3 regions of the Kineococcus haloalkalitolerans genome follow, and region 3 is predicted to be linked to each of the others. Evidence: riboswitches for the same ligand, from Rfam matches in the RefSeq annotation. Region 3 holds a riboswitch; each other region holds the start of a gene.
The links. A riboswitch is a leader RNA that binds a small molecule or an ion and turns the genes downstream of it on or off. The one in region 3 is predicted to bind S-adenosylmethionine.
Positions count from the first base shown of each region.

Region 1 (5,298 bases), on a different contig from region 3:
AGCTGGCCGCGCTCGGCTGGGCGGTGGACACCCCGACGCTGGTGCTGACCGCCGCCGTGGACGACCTGCCCGGCCCGGGCGAGGTGCCGCTGCCGGCCGGGTGCTCGGTCGTGTCCACCGCGGAGCCCGACGAGCAGTGGCTGGCCGGGTACCACCACCGCGGCGGGCCGGCGGTGCCGCCGGCGGGGCTGCGGGTGCTGGCCTCCGCCGACGCGCAGGTGTTCGCGCGGGTCGTCGAGGACGGCGCCGTCGTGGCCGTGGCGCGCGGGTCCCTCGGCGCGGGCTGGCTGGGCGTGTCGGCCGTGGAGGTGGCCCCGTCCCACCGGCGGCGCGGGCTGGCCCGCCGGCTGCTGGCCGAGGTGGCCGGCTCCGGCCGCGCGCACAGGGCCGTCTCGGCGTTCCTGCAGGTGGCCGCGGAGGACGCGGGCGCCCGCGCCCTGTACGAGGGGGCCGGCTTCGGGGTGCACCACGCCTACCACTACCGGGTGCGCCCGGGTCCCTGAGGCCCGTCGCGGCACGTCGCGCCACGTCGCGCCGCGGGAACACCCCGCCCCCGCGGCGCCTTGCAGGGACCGTGAGCGAGATCGGGATCATCGGCAGCGGCAACATCGGCAGCACCGTCGCGCGGCTGGCGGTCGACGCCGGCCACGACGTCGTCGTGGCGAACTCGCGCGGCCCGGCGTCGCTGGCGGACCTCGTCGGGCAGCTGGGCCCCCGGGCGCGCGCCGGCACCGTCGAGGAGGCCGCGGCGGCGCGGGACCTGGTGGTGCTGACCATCCCGCTGGGCCGCGTGCGGGACCTGCCGACGGACCTGCTGGCCGGGAAGGTCGTCGTCGACACCTGCAACTACTACCCGGAGCGCGACGGCGACACCGCCGAGCTGGACAGCCACGAGCTGACGACCAGCGAGCTCGTGCAGCGCCACTTCCCCGGCGCCCGGGTCGTCAAGGCGTTCAACAACATCTTCGCCGCGAACCTCGGCGTCCTGCAGCGCCCGGCGGGCTCGCCGGAGCGGACGACGCTGCTGACCGCCGGGGACGACGAGGACGCCGAGCGGGTCGTCGCCGCCTTCCTGGACTCCCTGGGCTACGACGTGCTCGACACCGGCTCCCTGGCCGACAGCTGGCGCTTCCAGCGCGACCAGCCCGCCTACGCCGGCGCGTACACCGAGGACGGCGACCCCGAGCGGCCGCGCCGCACCACCCGCGAGGACCTGCTGCCGCTGCTGGAGCGCGCCGACCGCTCGGTGCGCTGACACCGGCGACGACCGGCGCCCCCGCCGCTCCCGCGGCTGGGGCGCAGGTCGTCGCCGTCCGGCCTCAGCCGCGGGCGCCCTCGGCGGCCCGCACGGCCGCCGCGTCCACGGAGGCGTGCGTGCCGACGTCCCAGACGAACGGCGGCTCGGTGCCGTTGACCGACCAGTCCCCCACGATGCGCTGCTTGTAGATCACCGGGTTGTGCGAGGCGACGGTGCGGGCGTTGCGCCAGTGCCGGTCCAGGGCCCGCGCCCGGCTGGTCGCCGAGGCGCCCAGGGTGTTGAACAGCAGGGTCGCGGCGCGCGGCACGCTCTCCGACAGCACGACCTGCGCCTGCGCCGTGCGCACCTCCGCCTCCACGTTGGCGGCGCGGTCGGCGGCCGAGCCGCGCTCGTGGGCGGTGTCGGCGGCCGCCTGCACGGCCTCGGCGGCCGAGCGCACGAGGGCGCGCGCGGTGAAGGCGGTGGCCGAGACCTCTCCGGCGACGGCGAGGACCTGCGCGTCGTGGCGCACCAGCGGCGCCAAGCCGTGCGTGTAGCTGCGGGTGCGCGAGCGCACCTGCGCGCCGGTGTCGCGCTCGACGGCCTCGGCGACGCCGGCGAGGACGGCGAGCAGCACCAGCTGGTACAGGGCCGTCTGGTAGCGGAAGCGGTCGGTGAAGGAGGCGACGTCCTCGTCCTCGACCACCGCGCCGGTCAGCACGAGGGTGCCGGTGCCGGTCAGCTGCTGCCCGAAGCCGTCCCAGTCGTCGCTGACCCGCACGCCCGGCTGGTCGGTGCGCACGAGGACGGTGACGACCTCCTCGGTGCCGTCCCCGGCGAGGCGCCGCGCGGTCGCGTCCGTCCAGTCGGCGAAGATCGTGCCGGTCGTGTAGTACTTGCGGCCGTCGACGACCCAGCGCCCGTCGCGCCGGGTCACCACGGTCTGCTGCTTCCCGGTCGCGGCGTCGCCCGTCTCGCTCCAGGCGTTGCCGACCAGCTCACCGGCCACGACGCGCTCGACCCAGCGGGTGCGGTACTCCCCCGCCGGCAGGGACAGCAGGTGCTCGACCCAGGCCAGGTGGCCGCGGAAGACCTGCGGCAGGTTCGGGTCGGCGGCGGCCACGTCGACGAGGACCTCGGCCAGCCCGCGCACGTCCAGCCCCTCCCCGCCCTCCTCGACGGGCACCCGCAGCCGGCCGAACCCGGCGTCCAGCAGCTCGCGCACCTGCTCGCGGGGCAGGACGTGGCCGCGCTCGCGCTGCACGGTGCCCTCGGCGATCCGCTCCAGCAGCGGCCGCAGCCGTTCCCGCACGGCGGCGAGCCGCTGCGCGGCGTCCGGCCCGGCGCTCGTGCGCTCGGTGGTCTGGTCGTCGGTGGCGGTGCTCACCCGTTGCTCCTCCGGTCGTGGACGCTGAGGTGCGTCGGCCCGGGAGGTGTCGTGCGAGCGCCCGTCCTTACCCGTGCGTCAGCACCAGGTCAGGTCATCACCCGGGGCACCCCACGACGTGGAGGGTTGCCGGCCAGCGAGCCGGGGCTTGGCGCTGGCGCTCATGACCTGCGCGGAGCGTGCCACGAGCGCACCGGCGCTGTCGAGCAGCGCCGCGGCTGAGCGCCGCGCGCCCCGGACCCCGGCGGGCGGGGCGGGGCGCGCGGGCCGGGGCGAGCGGGCGGGTCAGGCGGGCGGGCGCGGGCCGGTGGGCAGGACCGCCCCGTCGCGCAGGTCCAGCACCCGCTCGGGCCCGCCGGCCGCGTCGGCAGCGGGCTCGTGCGCGGCGGCCGCGAGCACGTCGGTGATCTCGTGGCCGATGAGCTCGTGGCGCTCCAGCAGCGCGTCGCGCAGGGCGGCCACCAGGTGGCGGTGGCGCCCCAGCAGCTCGCGCACGGCCTCCTTCTGCTCGGCCAGCAGCGCCTCGACCAGGCGACGGCCCTCGGCGTCGCCCAGGACCCGGGAGACGAGGTTGCCGTCGGCGAACGCGCCGTTCTGCACCGCCGCGAAGGAGACCAGCGTCCCGGCCATCCCGGCAGCCCCCACCATCTGCGCGGCCGTCGTCGTGGCGGCCTGCAGGTCGCCGGAGGGGCCCGTGGACACGTCGCCGAAGAACAGCTCCTCGGCCACCTGCCCGCCGAAGGCGATGCGGATGAGCCCGGCCAGCTCCGAGCGCGAGCGCGTGTAGACGTCCTCGACGTCGCCGTGGGCGAGCAGCCCGAGGGCGCTGGCGCGCTTGACGATCGTCAGGACGTCCAGGCGCCGGTGCGGGGCGACGAGGTGGGCCACGACGGCGTGCCCGGCCTCGTGCGTGGCGATGAGCCGCGCCTCGTGCGCGGTGTAGCCGACGGGCTGGCCCAGGCCGACCTCGGTGACCAGGCGCGCGTGCTCCAGGTCCGCCCACGACATCCCGTCGCCGCCGCGGCGCACGGCGTTGACGAGGGCCTCGTCGAGCAGGTTCTCGATCATCACGGGGCTGTAGCCGGAGGTGACGCCGGCCAGCGCGTCGCGGCGCTCAGCCTCGTCGAGGGCCGGCTCGTGGGCCTTGCGGGCCAGGAAGTGGTCCACCAGCTCGCGCCGGGCCGCCTTGTCGGGCAGGCCGAAGGCCAGGCGGCGGTCGAAGCGGCCGGGGCGCAGCAGCGCGGGGTCGAGGGCGTCGGCGCGGTTGGTCGCGGCGACGACGAGGACCTCGGCGGGCTCGGTGCGCGGGCGGCGCAGCCGGCGGCCCTCGGGCAGGAAGCGGTTGGCCAGGTCGACCAGCGCGCCGCGCAGCCGCTCCCCGGCCGTCGGCTCGTCGAAGGACTGCATCTGCACGAGCAGCTCGTTGACGACGCCGCTGGCGCCCTCGCTGCTGGCCAGGCGCTCCACGCGCACCGGGGCGGGCGCGCCGCCCGCGCCGGCCATGCCGGTCACGAGCCGCTCCAGCCCGGACAGGCCCCCGCAGGAGAGCACCCCGGCGCTGGCGGGGGCGGCCTCCAGGGGCGTGGCCAGCGCTGTGGCCGAGGACATGCCGCCGCGCGCGCCGGCGATGGCGTCGATCTCCTCGATGAAGGCGACGGCGGCGCCCTCGGCGCGGGCCGCGCGGCGCACGGCCTTGAAGTAGGAGCGGACCTTGCGGGCCGTCGCGCCGTACCACATCGACTGGAACGAGGTCGCGGAGACGAAGAGGAACGGCACGCCCGCCTCGCGGGCCATGGCCTTGGCCATGTGCGTCTTGCCCGTGCCGGGCGGGCCCTCGAACAGCAGGCCGCGGCGGGGCCGGCCGCCCATGTCGCGGCGGAAGCTGCGCGCGCCCAGGAACAGGTCGAGGCTGCGCTCGACGTCCTCCTTGACCGGGCCCAGGCCCTTGACGTCGTCCAGGGTCACGTCGATCTGCTCGGGGCGGTACAGCACGTGCGGGGAGCGGCCGGCGACGAGCGTCTGCCCCAGCAGCAGCACGATGAGCAGGGCGAAGAAGAGGCCCGCCATGACGTAGAGCGGGTCCACGGCCGGCAGCGCCGGGACGAGCGGCAGGCCCAGCGCCAGGCGCACGTCGACGACGAGGACGAGCGCGAGGACGGCGAGCAGCGCCAGCGTGGTGCGGCGGCGGCGGTGGGCCTCGCGCACCCGCCCGACGTCGCCGGCGTCGCGGCCGCGCCGCGGACCCGCGCCCGGTCCACCCGCTCGACCCGGTCCACCCCGTACGGGCTCGGCCTTCGGCGCCACCGGCTGCTCCTCTCGTCCGGCCCGGTCGGAGCACCGGGCCGCGGAGCCAGCCAACCCGCCGCGCTGCCGGACGGCCACCGTCCGTGACCGGTTCGGAGGACCGGGTTCACCCGTCCGGAGCAGTCCGGCGCATCCGCGCCACCGGGCGGGCACGGACGCGCCGAGTCAGCGGCGGCGGTTCACAGAGCGACGCCGGCGAACAGGTCCGTCTCGCGGCCGGCGTCGTCGAACGGGCCGCTCGCCACGCCGTGCACGAGCCGGAAGTGCTCCACGGGCAGGACCGGCTGCGGCACCCGGTTGGACAGCCGCATCACCGGCTCGCGGCCCTCCAGGTCGACCGTCACCTGCGAGGCGTGCGCGCGCAGCGCGG
Region 1 covers NZ_JBJLSH010000016.1:47,655-52,952, reverse strand. Annotated here, with positions in the region: gene ACRYMY_RS08440 (GNAT family N-acetyltransferase) at 1-503, shown strand, start outside; gene ACRYMY_RS08435 (NADPH-dependent F420 reductase) at 575-1,255, shown strand; gene ACRYMY_RS08430 (acyl-CoA dehydrogenase family protein) at 1,320-2,624, opposite strand; SAM riboswitch class IV at 2,683-2,793, opposite strand; gene ACRYMY_RS08425 (AAA family ATPase) at 2,910-4,829, opposite strand; gene mshB (N-acetyl-1-D-myo-inositol-2-amino-2-deoxy-alpha-D-glucopyranoside deacetylase) at 5,108-5,298, opposite strand, start outside.
Region 1: another riboswitch for S-adenosylmethionine. It lies ahead of ACRYMY_RS08430 (acyl-CoA dehydrogenase family protein); the one in region 3 lies ahead of ACRYMY_RS18665 (ABC transporter ATP-binding protein).

Region 2 (5,298 bases), on a different contig from region 3:
GCGCCCGTGGTGCCCCTCGTGCCCGTCCAGCTCGGCGCGCACGGTGCGGGCGGCGGCCACCAGCGCGCGCAGCGCCGGCTCGACCTCCGCGTAGCCGCGGGTCTTCAGCCCGCAGTCCGGGTTGACCCACACCTGGCGCGCGGGCACGGCGGCCACCGCCAGCCGCAGCAGGTCGGCGACCTCCTCCTCGCCCGGCACGCGCGGGGAGTGGATGTCGTACACGCCGGGGCCGATGCCGCGGGCGAAGCCCTGCCGGGCCAGGTCGGGCACGACCTCCATGCGCGAGCGAGCGGCCTCGATGCTCGTGACGTCGGCGTCCAGTCCGTCGATGGCGTCGATGACCTCGCCGAACTCCGAGTAGCACAGGTGGGTGTGCACCTGGGTGGCGTCGCCCGCCCCGGCGGTGGCCAGCCGGAACGAGCCCACCGACCACTCCAGGTAGGCGCCCTGGTCGGCCTCGCGCAGCGGCAGCAGCTCGCGCAGCGCCGGCTCGTCGACCTGCACGACCCGGGTGCCGGCAGCCTCCAGGTCGCCGACCTCGTCGCGCAGCGCCAGCGCCACCTGCCGGGCGGTCTCGCCCAGCGGCTGGTCGTCGCGCACGAACGACCACGCCAGGATCGTCACCGGGCCGGTGAGCATCCCCTTGACGGGCCTCGCGGTGCGCGACTGCGCGTGCTGGGCCCAGCGGACGGTGATCGGCTCGGGGCGGACCACGTCGCCGAAGAGGATCGGCGGGCGCACGCAGCGCGAGCCGTACGACTGCACCCACCCGTTGCGGGTGACGGCGAACCCGTCCAGGTGCTCGGCGAAGTACTGGACCATGTCGTTGCGCTCGGGCTCGCCGTGCACGAGGACGTCGAAGCCGAGGTCCTCCTGCAGGGCCACGACGCGGTCGACCTCGGCGCGCAGGAACTCCTCGTACGACTCGGTGGCCAGTTCCCCGCGCGCGTGGGCGGCGCGCGCGGCGCGGATCTCGCGGGTCTGCGGGAACGAGCCGATGCTCGTGGTGGGCAGCAGCGGCAGGCCCAGGACCTCCTCCTGCGCGGAGCGGCGCACCGCGTAGTCGCTGCGGCGGAACGCCTCCGGGGTGAGGGCGGCCAGGCGCTCGCGGACCTCGGGGCGCACCACGCCGGGGGCGCCGGCCCGGTCGGCGCGCACGCGGGCGCTCGCGGCGAGCGCGTCGGCGACCGCCGTCTCGTCGCGCAGCGCCCGGCCCAGGACGACGACCTCGGCGACCTTCTGGTCGGCGAAGGCCAGCCAGCTGCGCAGCCGCTCGTCCAGCTGCGGCTCGTCGGCCACGTCGTGCGGGACGTGCAGCAGGGACGTCGACGTGCCCGCCGCGACGTGCGCGGCGGCCGGTTCCAGCGCGCGCAGCGACGCCAGGGCGCGCGGCAGGTCCCCCGCCCACACGTTGCGCCCGTCGACGACCCCGCCCACGACGAGCGTGCCGCGCAGCGCCTCGCGCAGCCCCGCACCGGCCTCCCCGTCGACCTCCGGCAGCCGGCCGCGCACGAGGTCGAGGCCGACTCCCTCCACGCCGGTGCGGGCCAGCGGTTCCAGCAGCTCCCCCAGGTCCCCGTAGGGGGCGGCCACCAGCAGCTGCGGGCGCTGCGGCAGCGCGGTCAGCCGCTCGTAGGTGCGGCGCACCAGCCCCGGCAGGTCCGCCACGCCGGCGGTGGCGGAGTCGCTGACGAGGGCGGGCTCGTCCAGCTGCACCCACGTCGCGCCGGCGGCCGCGTGGGCGGCGAGCAGGTCGGCGTAGGCGCCCAGCAGGTCGTCCATGCGGTCCAGGGGCCGGAACCCGGCGGGCGCGCCGTCGGCGGGCTTGGACAGCAGCAGGAACGTCAGCGGCCCGACGAGGACGGGCCGGGTGAGGAAACCGTCGGCCAGCGCCTCGGAGAACTCGCGCACGCTGCTGTCGTCGGCGAAGCGGAACTCCGTGCCCGGACCGATCTCGGGGACGAGGTAGTGGTAGTTCGTGTCGAACCACTTCGTCATCTCCAGCGGCGCGTCCGCCCCGCGCCCGCGGGCGATGGTGGAGCGCCCGGCGACGTCCACGCGCCCGTCGGGGCCGACGACGTCGGCGAAGCGCGGCGGGACGGCGCCGACGGCGACGGCCGCGTCGAGGACGTGGTCGTAGCTGGAGGCCGCCGAGGGGATGGACGCGTCGTGGGCGTGCAGGCCCAGGGCGTTCAGGCGGCGCAGCGTGCGCGCGCGCACGGCGGCCAGGGCCTCCTCCGTGGCGGCGACGTCGGCGCGCCCGGCCCACAGGGCCTCCAGCGCCTTCTTCGCCTCGCGGCGCGGGCCGGTGCGGGGGTAGCCGAGGACGGTGGCGTCCCAGCCGGTCCCGGTGCGGTCGGTGGGGTGGTCGGTGGTGCTCATGCGGTGCCTCCAGCCGGCTGCGCGGCGGGTTCGGGGAGGGGTGCCTCCGGGGAGCTGCCGGCCTGCGGCCGTCCGGCCGCCGGCGGGACCGTCGGGGTCCGCGTGTCGAGGTGGGCGCCCTCGAGCAGGTCCAGCGCGTGGTCGTGGGAGTTGAAGGTGTAGACGTGCACGCCGGGCGCGCCGGCGTCGAGGAGCTCGCGGACCAGCCGCGCCCCCCAGGCGGTGCCGGCGCGGCGGCGGGCGGTCTCCCCGGACTCCTGCGCCGCCTCCAGGACGGCGAGCAGCTCGCGGGGCACGGGCACGCCGGTCAGCTGCTGCAGGCGCAGCAGCCGGGCCGGGTCGGTGGTGGGCACGACGCCCGGCAGCACCGGGATCGTGATCCCGGCGGCGCGGGCGCGGGCCAGGTGGTCGGCGTACTCGCTCGCGCGGTAGCAGACCTGCGCGACCGCGAAGTGGGCGCCGGCGTCCTGCTTGGCGCGCAGCGCCGCCAGGTCGTCCGGCCCGCCGGAGGGGAAGGCCGCCACGGCGATGCTCAGCGGCTGCTCGTCCACGGGCCGGGCGCCGCCGCGCTGGGCGAGGTGGCGCCGGTCGGCCACCTGCAGCAGCTCCACGAGGTCGCAGGCGCGGTGGACGCCGTCGGGGTGCGGGCGCCAGTCCTCCTGCCCGGTCGGCGGGTCCCCGCGCAGGGCGAGGACGTCGCGGACCCCGGCGTCGAAGAACGCCGTGGCCAGCTCGACGACCTCGCGCCGGGAGGCGCCCACGCAGGTCAGGTGCGCCAGGACGGGCACCGGGGTGCTGGCCAGCACGTGCCGCACGAGGTCGGCGCTGGGCCCGCGGGTGGCGCCGGAGGCCCCGTAGGTGACGGAGAAGAAGTCCGGCAGGACGGCGGACAGCTCGGCCACGGTGCGGTGCACGGCGTCCACGCCCGCCGCCGAGCGCGGCGGGTACAGCTCGAAGCTGACCGTGGGCCGGTCCGTCCCCCGCAGGCGCGGGGCGAGGCTCACCGCGGGGCCCGGGCGCCGGTGCGGGCGGGGGTGGCGGGGATGGCGTGGGTGCGTGACATCGACATCGGAACTCCATCGGCCTGGCGTTAGCACCCTCGCCCGGGCTCGGGGGGTTGCTGCGGCGTCACGGAGCCAGGACTCTCGACCGCTCTGGATGGGCTGCGTCGATGCTAGGGGCACGGGGCCCCCGCTTCAACACCCTTCGTGTCGGCCGCGCGCTGGGCGTGCCTGATCGCCCGAGCGGGTGAGGTGCGGACCGCCGCCCCGGCGGGTCTTCCGGAAGCCCTCTCGGCGCGTTCTGTGGTCAGGAGTCTCGACGTCGAGCTACCGTCGGCGCCCTCACAGCCGGGGCTCGGGGTCCCGGCGCTGACGAGGAGGTCACCGTGAGCACGACCGACCACGGCCGGTCCGGGCCGGCCGGCGAACCGCCCGGCGGGTCCGGGCCCCTGGGCGGGCGCACGCCCTACCAGGAGGTCCAGGACTCCCCCGAGTTCGCCGCGCTGCGACGGCGCTTCCGCCGCGTCGTCTTCCCCCTGACCGCGCTCTTCCTGTTCTGGTACCTGCTGTACGTGCTGCTCGCCGACTACGCGCACGGCTTCATGAGCACGCGCCTGGGCGACAGCAACATCACGATCGGGCTGCTGCTGGGGCTGAGCCAGTTCGTCATGACGTTCGCCATCACCACCGTGTACGTGCGCTGGGCGAACAAGAAGTTCGACCCGGCGGCCGAGGAGCTGCGCGAGCGGATCGAGGGGGTCCGGTGAGCACCTTCGCGACGGGCCTGCCCACCGCGGCGGCCGCGGGCACGGACATCGGCAACCCCTGGGTCAACATCGCCATCTTCGGCGCGTTCGTCGCCGTGACGCTGACCGTGGTGCTGCGGGCCAGCAAGAACAACCGCACGGCCGCCGACTTCTACGCCGGCGGGCGCGCCTTCACCGGCCGGCAGAACGGCGTCGCCATCGCCGGCGACTACCTGTCGGCCGCCAGCTTCCTGGGCATCGCCGGCGCCATCGCCCTGTACGGCTACGACGGGTTCCTGTACTCGATCGGGTTCCTCGTCGCCTGGCTGGTGGCGCTGCTGCTGGTCGCCGAGCTGCTGCGCAACACCGGCCGCTTCACGATGGCCGACGTCCTCAGCTTCCGGCTGCGCGAGCGGCCCGTGCGCACGGCCGCGGCGATCTCGACGCTGGCCGTGTCGTTCTTCTACCTGCTGGCGCAGATGGCCGGCGCGGGCGGGCTGGTCTCGCTGCTGCTGGGCATCGACTCGCGCGCCGGGCAGAACGTCGTCATCGCCGTCGTCGGCACGCTGATGATCCTGTACGTGCTCGTCGGCGGGATGAAGGGCACCACCTGGGTGCAGATCATCAAGGCGTGCCTGCTGGTCACCGGCGCCGGGATCATGACGGTGTGGGTGCTGAGCCGGTACGGCTTCAACCTGTCCGACCTGCTCGGGGCGGCCGTGGCCGCGCCCGGCTCGGCCGGCGAGGCGCTCATCGGGCCGGGCGCGCAGTACGGCGCCAGCGAGGTCTCGAAGCTGAACTTCCTGTCGCTGTCGCTGGCGCTGGTGTTCGGCACCGCGGGCCTGCCGCACGTCCTCATGCGCTTCTACACGGTGCCCTCCTCCAAGGAGGCCCGCCGCAGCGTCGTGTGGGCCATCTGGATCATCGGCATCTTCTACCTGTTCACACTCGTCATCGGCTACGGCGCCGGCGCGATCGTGGGCGCCGAGGTCATCCGGGCGGCGCCCGGCGGCGTCAACTCGGCGGCACCGCTGCTGGCGTTCGAGCTGGGCGGCACGATCCTGCTGGGCATCATCGCGGCCGTCGCGTTCGCCACGATCCTCGCCGTCGTCGCCGGTCTGGCGATCACCGCGAGCGCCTCCTTCGCGCACGACATCTACGCCAGCGTG
Region 2 covers NZ_JBJLSH010000025.1:5,454-10,751, forward strand. Annotated here, with positions in the region: gene metE (5-methyltetrahydropteroyltriglutamate--homocysteine S-methyltransferase) at 1-2,382, opposite strand, end outside; gene ACRYMY_RS11315 (methylenetetrahydrofolate reductase) at 2,379-3,386, opposite strand; SAM riboswitch class I at 3,456-3,547, opposite strand; gene ACRYMY_RS11320 (DUF485 domain-containing protein) at 3,770-4,150, shown strand; gene ACRYMY_RS11325 (solute symporter family protein) at 4,147-5,298, shown strand, end outside.
Region 2: another riboswitch for S-adenosylmethionine. It lies ahead of ACRYMY_RS11315 (methylenetetrahydrofolate reductase); the one in region 3 lies ahead of ACRYMY_RS18665 (ABC transporter ATP-binding protein).

Region 3 (5,298 bases):
AGGCCGCCACCAGCAGGACCGGCACGACGAGCCCGAGGGCCCACCCGGCCGCGGGCACCCGGCGCCGCGCACCCTCCGCCGCGGGCTCCCGCGGCGGCGCCTGCGTCCCGCTCAACGCGCTCACGAGGACGCCGCCTGCGCGAACTGCGGGGCGAACAGGCCCTCCAGCGCGGTGCGGGCCTCCTCCTCCGAGCGCACGTCACCGGTCTCGACCATCAGCGGGATGATCGCCTCCAGCACCTGCGCCTGCGCGTCGCCCGGCACCAGGTCGACGAAGCCGGTGCGCTCCAGCACCAGCGCGGCGACCTCGTCCTCCTGCTGCGCCTCGGCGGCGTACAGGGCCTGCAGGTCGGCCGGGTTCTCCAGCGCCCACGAGCGCGCCTGCGCGTACGCGTCGACGACCTGCTGCGCCAGCTCCGGGGACTCCTCGATGAACTGCTCGCGCGCGTTGAGCATCCCGTAGGTGTTGAAGTCCACGTTGCGGTACAGCAGGCGCGAGCCCGCCGTCAGCTCCGAGGCCGCCATGTTCGGGTCCAGGCCCGCCCACGCGTCCACGTCGCCGCGCTCCAGGGCCGCGCGCCCGTCCGGGTGCTGCAGGTTGACGATCTCCACGTCGGCGCCCGACAGGCCGGCCTCCGCCAGCGCCTGCTGGAGGAAGAAGTACGGGTCCGTGCCGGTGGTGGCGGCGATCCGGGCCCCGCGCAGACCGGCCACGTCGGTGACGGTGGAGCCCTCGCCGACGACCAGCGCCGTCCACTCCGGCTGGGAGTACACCGCGATCGTCTGCACGGGCGAGCCGTTCGCGCGGGCCTGCAGGACCGCCGAGCCCGCCGTGGAGGCCACGTCGAGGTTGTCGTTGCGCAGGAACTCGTTGGCGCGGTTGCTGCCCAGCGACTGCTCCCACACGACCGTCAGGCCGGCGTCCTCGAGGATGCGCTGCTGACGGACGACCAGGCTCAGCGGGTTGTACAGGGCGTAGTCCAGGCGGACGGTGTCGCCGCCACCGGAACCCGAGCCGGACCCGGCGCCCCCGGTGGCGACGGCGCCGGTGCTGTCCTCGCCCTGCACGCAGGCGGCGGCACCGAGGGCGACGCCGCCGAGGGCGAGGCCGAGGGCGGTGCGGCGGGCGAGGGGGCGGGGGGTGCGCAGCACGGGGGTTCCTCCAGGCAGGGACGAGCGGCGGTCCGGGACGGACCGGCGGTGGGGGGTGGTGAGGGGCGGCGGGTCAGGCGTGCCGGGGCACGCCGAGGAGCTCCAGGAGCTCCACGCGGTGGGCGGCCAGCTCGGCGTCGCCGCGGTCGCGGGGACGGGGCGCCGCCACGCGCAGGTCGCGCACCACGCGGGCGCCCTCGGCGCCCTCGGGGGTGCCGAGCACGAGGACGCGGTCGGCCAGGTGCAGCGCCTCGTCGACGTCGTGGGTGACGAACAGGGTGGTGGCGCCCGTGCCGCGCTGGACGTCGTCGAGGAGGTCCTGCATCTTCAGCCGGGTCAGCGCGTCCAGCGCCGCGAACGGCTCGTCGAGCAGCAGCACGCCGGGGCGGCGCACCAGGGCGCGCGCCAGCGCCGCGCGCTGGGCCATGCCGCCGGAGACGCGGCGCGGGCGGTGCCCGGCGAAGTCGGCCAGGCCGACGGTCCCGAGCTGGTGGGCGACCCGCTCGCGGCCCTCGGCGCGCGGGGTGCCGCGCGGCAGGCCGAGGGCGACGTTGCCGGCCAGGTCGCGCCAGGGCAGCAGGCGCGGCTCCTGGAAGACGACGGCGCAGCGGTCGCTGACGTCGCGCACCGGCTCACCGCCGACCGCGACCTCTCCCGCGGTGGGCAGGTCCAGACCGGCGACCAGGCGCAGCAGCGTGGACTTGCCGCTGCCGGAGGCGCCGAGCAGGGCGACGGTGGACCCGGCCTCGACGACGAGGTCGACGTCGGCCAGCACGCGGTGGGTGCCGCGGGCGTTGACGAAGGAGCGCCCGACACCGCGCAGGACCACGTCGGCGGCCTGCAGGGCGTCGGCGCGCGCGGTGGTCGCCGCGCTCGCTGGGGTCGTGGCGGCGGTGCGGGGAGCGCGCTGGCGCGCGGTCTCGTGCGCGGTCGCGGGACCAGGGGGCAACTCGGCTCCTCCATCGGTCCTGGCGTGAGCACCGTGCCCGGGCCCGAGGGCCCGGAGGTTGCTGCGGCGTCGTCGAGCCAGGTCTCTCGGCCGCTCTGGATGGTTGCACCATCAAAGGCCGAGGTGGGGGCCGTGTCAAACCAGGGTGCCCCGGGCAGCCTCACGGGGTGCCCGGGGCCTCCACGCAGGACGCCGCGCGGGACGCCGCGCGGAGCTCGCGAGGGGCCGGCCGGTCTCAGACCGGACGCGGGTCGGGCATCGGCTCGCCCAGCGGCCGGACGTCGGCGACGGCCCCGCCGTCGCCGTCGCGCAGCCAGCAGCCGACCGCGCGCAGGCCCAGGTCGGCCAGCGCGTCGTCGAGCTGCCCCGGCTCGTAGTAGCCGTGCGCGGGCGGGTCGCTCAGCGCCAGCCGCGACAGCACGCGGCCGTCGTCGGTGCTGACCACGAGCGCCCGCTGCTCGTGGTCGAGCAGCGCCGTGAGGAAGGTGAACGCCTGGGCCATGACTCCCCCGTTCCCGTCGGGACCCGGTGTCAGCGGGTGTCCCTGCGACGGTACCCGCGAAGGGCCCGGCGCACGCGCGGATCGGGGGGACCCGTCCGCGTGTCGCCGCGGGGGGGGGTCAGCTCGCGGCGGGCGGGGGCGTCGCGCGGGCGCGGTCGAACGGCAGGACCTGCCCCGGGCGCAGCACCACGGCCCGCACGTCCGAGCGGCGGGCCAGGCGGTCGGCGAAGTGCCGGCCCGGCGCCCACCAGCGGTCGCCCATCGTGCGTCCCAGCGCGAGCGGCGCCAGCGTGCCCCAGTGCACCGGCACCGCGAGCGCCGGGCGCACGCGGGCCACCACCCGCGCGGCCTGGCGCGGGTCGAGGTGGTGCTCGCCCAGGGTGTGGCCCCAACCGCCGACGGGCACGAGCGCCACGTCCGGTCCGCGGGCCGTCCCGCCGTCCGCGCCGGCGCGCCCGTCCCCGGGGCGGCGCGCGCGCAGCTGCGCCAGGACGGCGTCCTCCAGGCCGGGGAAGGGGCCGGTGTCCCCCAGCGCCCACACCGTCACGGGCACCCCGTCGGCGCGCGGGACCTCCAGCAGGTGGCCGACGGCGGCCGCGTCGCGGGGCGCGCCGGTCAGCCGGGCCAGGGTGCGGCCGCCGTCGTGGTGGGCGGGCAGCGCGGTGACGGCCACCTCGCGGCGCGAGCCGTCGTAGGCGCGCACGGGCAGGTGGACGGTCTGGCCGGCGCCCGCCTCCACGACGCGGCTGCCGACCGGGCGCAGCCGGTGCCTCAGCCAGCGCGCGGCCCCCGGCGGGGCGACGACCCAGTCGGCGTCCAGCGCGCGCAGCGAGGCGATGTCGCAGTGGTCGTGGTGCAGGTGCGAGACGACGGCGACGTGGGCGCGGGCGGAGTGGTCGGCGGCCGGGACGGGCTGGCGGCGGCGCAGGTGCGCCAGGCCCGCGCGCAGCACCGGGTCGGTGACCACCCGCACCCCCTCCACGTCGACGACGACGGTCGAGTGGCCCAGCCACCGCAGCTGCCCGCTCACGCGCGCTCCCCCTCCCCCGCGACGACGCTGCCCCGCTCCCCGGGCGCCGGGGCCACCGGCACGCCGGCCCGCCGCATCCAGCGCACGAGCTGCTCGTGCACGGCGGCGGCCCCGACCAGCTGCTCCTCGCCCGGCACGCCGCGGTCCAGCAGGTCCTCGTCCAGCGGCCAGTCCGCCGGGTGCACGAGCACGGCGTCGTTCTGCCAGCCGCCCAGCCCGCCGTGCGAGGCGACCTGCTCCTCGAAGGCGTGCACCTCCCCCGTCACGGCGTCCACGGTGGAGTGCACGAGCAGCGCCGGGGCCGTCGCGAAGCCCATGACGCGGGCCAGCTCCCCGGCCGCGCGCGGGCCCACGGCCGCCAGCGGGTCGCTGCCGCGCACCGCGCCCGAGAGCAGGTCGTGCTCGCCGCGCGGGCCCAGGGCGACGGGGACGCCGGCGCGGCGGCCCACGACGAACCCGACGCCGGGCGTGGCGAGCAGGCCGGGCACCAGGGCGGGCCAGCGGGCGCCGAGGGCGGCCAGGTCCATCCGCCCGCCCGGGGCGTCCGGCACGCTCAGCAGAGCCGTGCAGCCCGCGGTGACGACGACGACCTCGTCGGCGCCGCGCGAGGACGGCTCCTGGCGCGCGCCCGCCCGCTGCGCGGTGCCGCTGGGGGCGAAGTCGCGCACGAGGACGTCCACGCGCCCGCGCACCTCCGCCCCCGTCGCGGTGCTCACCGTCGAGGACGCCGTCTCCGGGCGCGCGTGCAGCAGGTCGGCCACCACGTCCTGCACGCGGCGGCCGCTCACCTGCTCGAAGGTGGCGCCCTGCGCCTGGCCGTGGTCGGAGAGCACGACGACGCGGTAGTCGCGCGGAGCGGCCGCGGCGACCTCGGCCAGCGTGCCGAGGGCCCGGTCGACGCCGGCGAGGGCGTCCAGCGACTCCGCGCGCGCCACCCCGGCGTGGTGGGCGACCTCGTCGTAGTCGAGGAAGTCGACGAACACGACGGGGCGGCCCTGGGCCAGGTGCTCGGCGACGAGGGCGATGTTCAGGTCGCGCAGCACGGCGTTCGTCAGGGCCCGCAGCAGCACGTACCAGCCGCGGCGCGGGATGCGCGGCTCCACGCGGCGCACCCGCTGCTGCCAGCCCTGGTACAGCTCCTTGACGACCTCGCCGACGGTCAGCAGGACGCTGCGCAGCAGCACGAACGGCCGCAGGACGTAGCGCAGGTAGGGCCGCCCCGACCCGCCGGCGCGCGAGGTCGAGACGACCAGGTGGGCGTGCGGGGCGTCGCCGGAGAAGACGTTGCCGACGCTGGCGCCGTCGGCGGCCAGCAGGCCCGCGCGCCCCGCGGCCCGGCCCGCGGCGCGGGCGCGCTCCTCCAGGATGGCCGCGTCGGCCGGGCGGTTGGCGACCAGGACGCGGCGCAGGTGCGGGTCCCACCAGCGGAAGGCGGGCACCTCCTCGGTCGTGCCGTGCAGGAACCCCGCCTGCGCGGCCGGTGTCGTCGACGGCAGCTGGGCGCGCCAGCCGGCCGCGCGGTGGCTGCCGGTGCGCAGCCAGCGCGCCAGGGTCGGCGTGGTCCCCGCCTGCAGGCAGAAGCGCAGCAGCGGCAGCGACAGCCCGTCGACCTGCACGACGAGCAGGCCCGGCGGCAGCTCGTCCGCGGAGCGGTGCGGGTGGCGG
Region 3 covers NZ_JBJLSH010000070.1:3,479-8,776, reverse strand. Annotated here, with positions in the region: gene ACRYMY_RS18675 (ABC transporter permease) at 1-124, opposite strand, end outside; gene ACRYMY_RS18670 (aliphatic sulfonate ABC transporter substrate-binding protein) at 121-1,149, opposite strand; gene ACRYMY_RS18665 (ABC transporter ATP-binding protein) at 1,226-1,981, opposite strand; SAM riboswitch class I at 2,109-2,207, opposite strand; gene ACRYMY_RS18660 (hypothetical protein) at 2,337-2,603, opposite strand; gene ACRYMY_RS18655 (MBL fold metallo-hydrolase) at 2,722-3,633, opposite strand; gene ACRYMY_RS18650 (alkaline phosphatase family protein) at 3,630-5,298, opposite strand, start outside.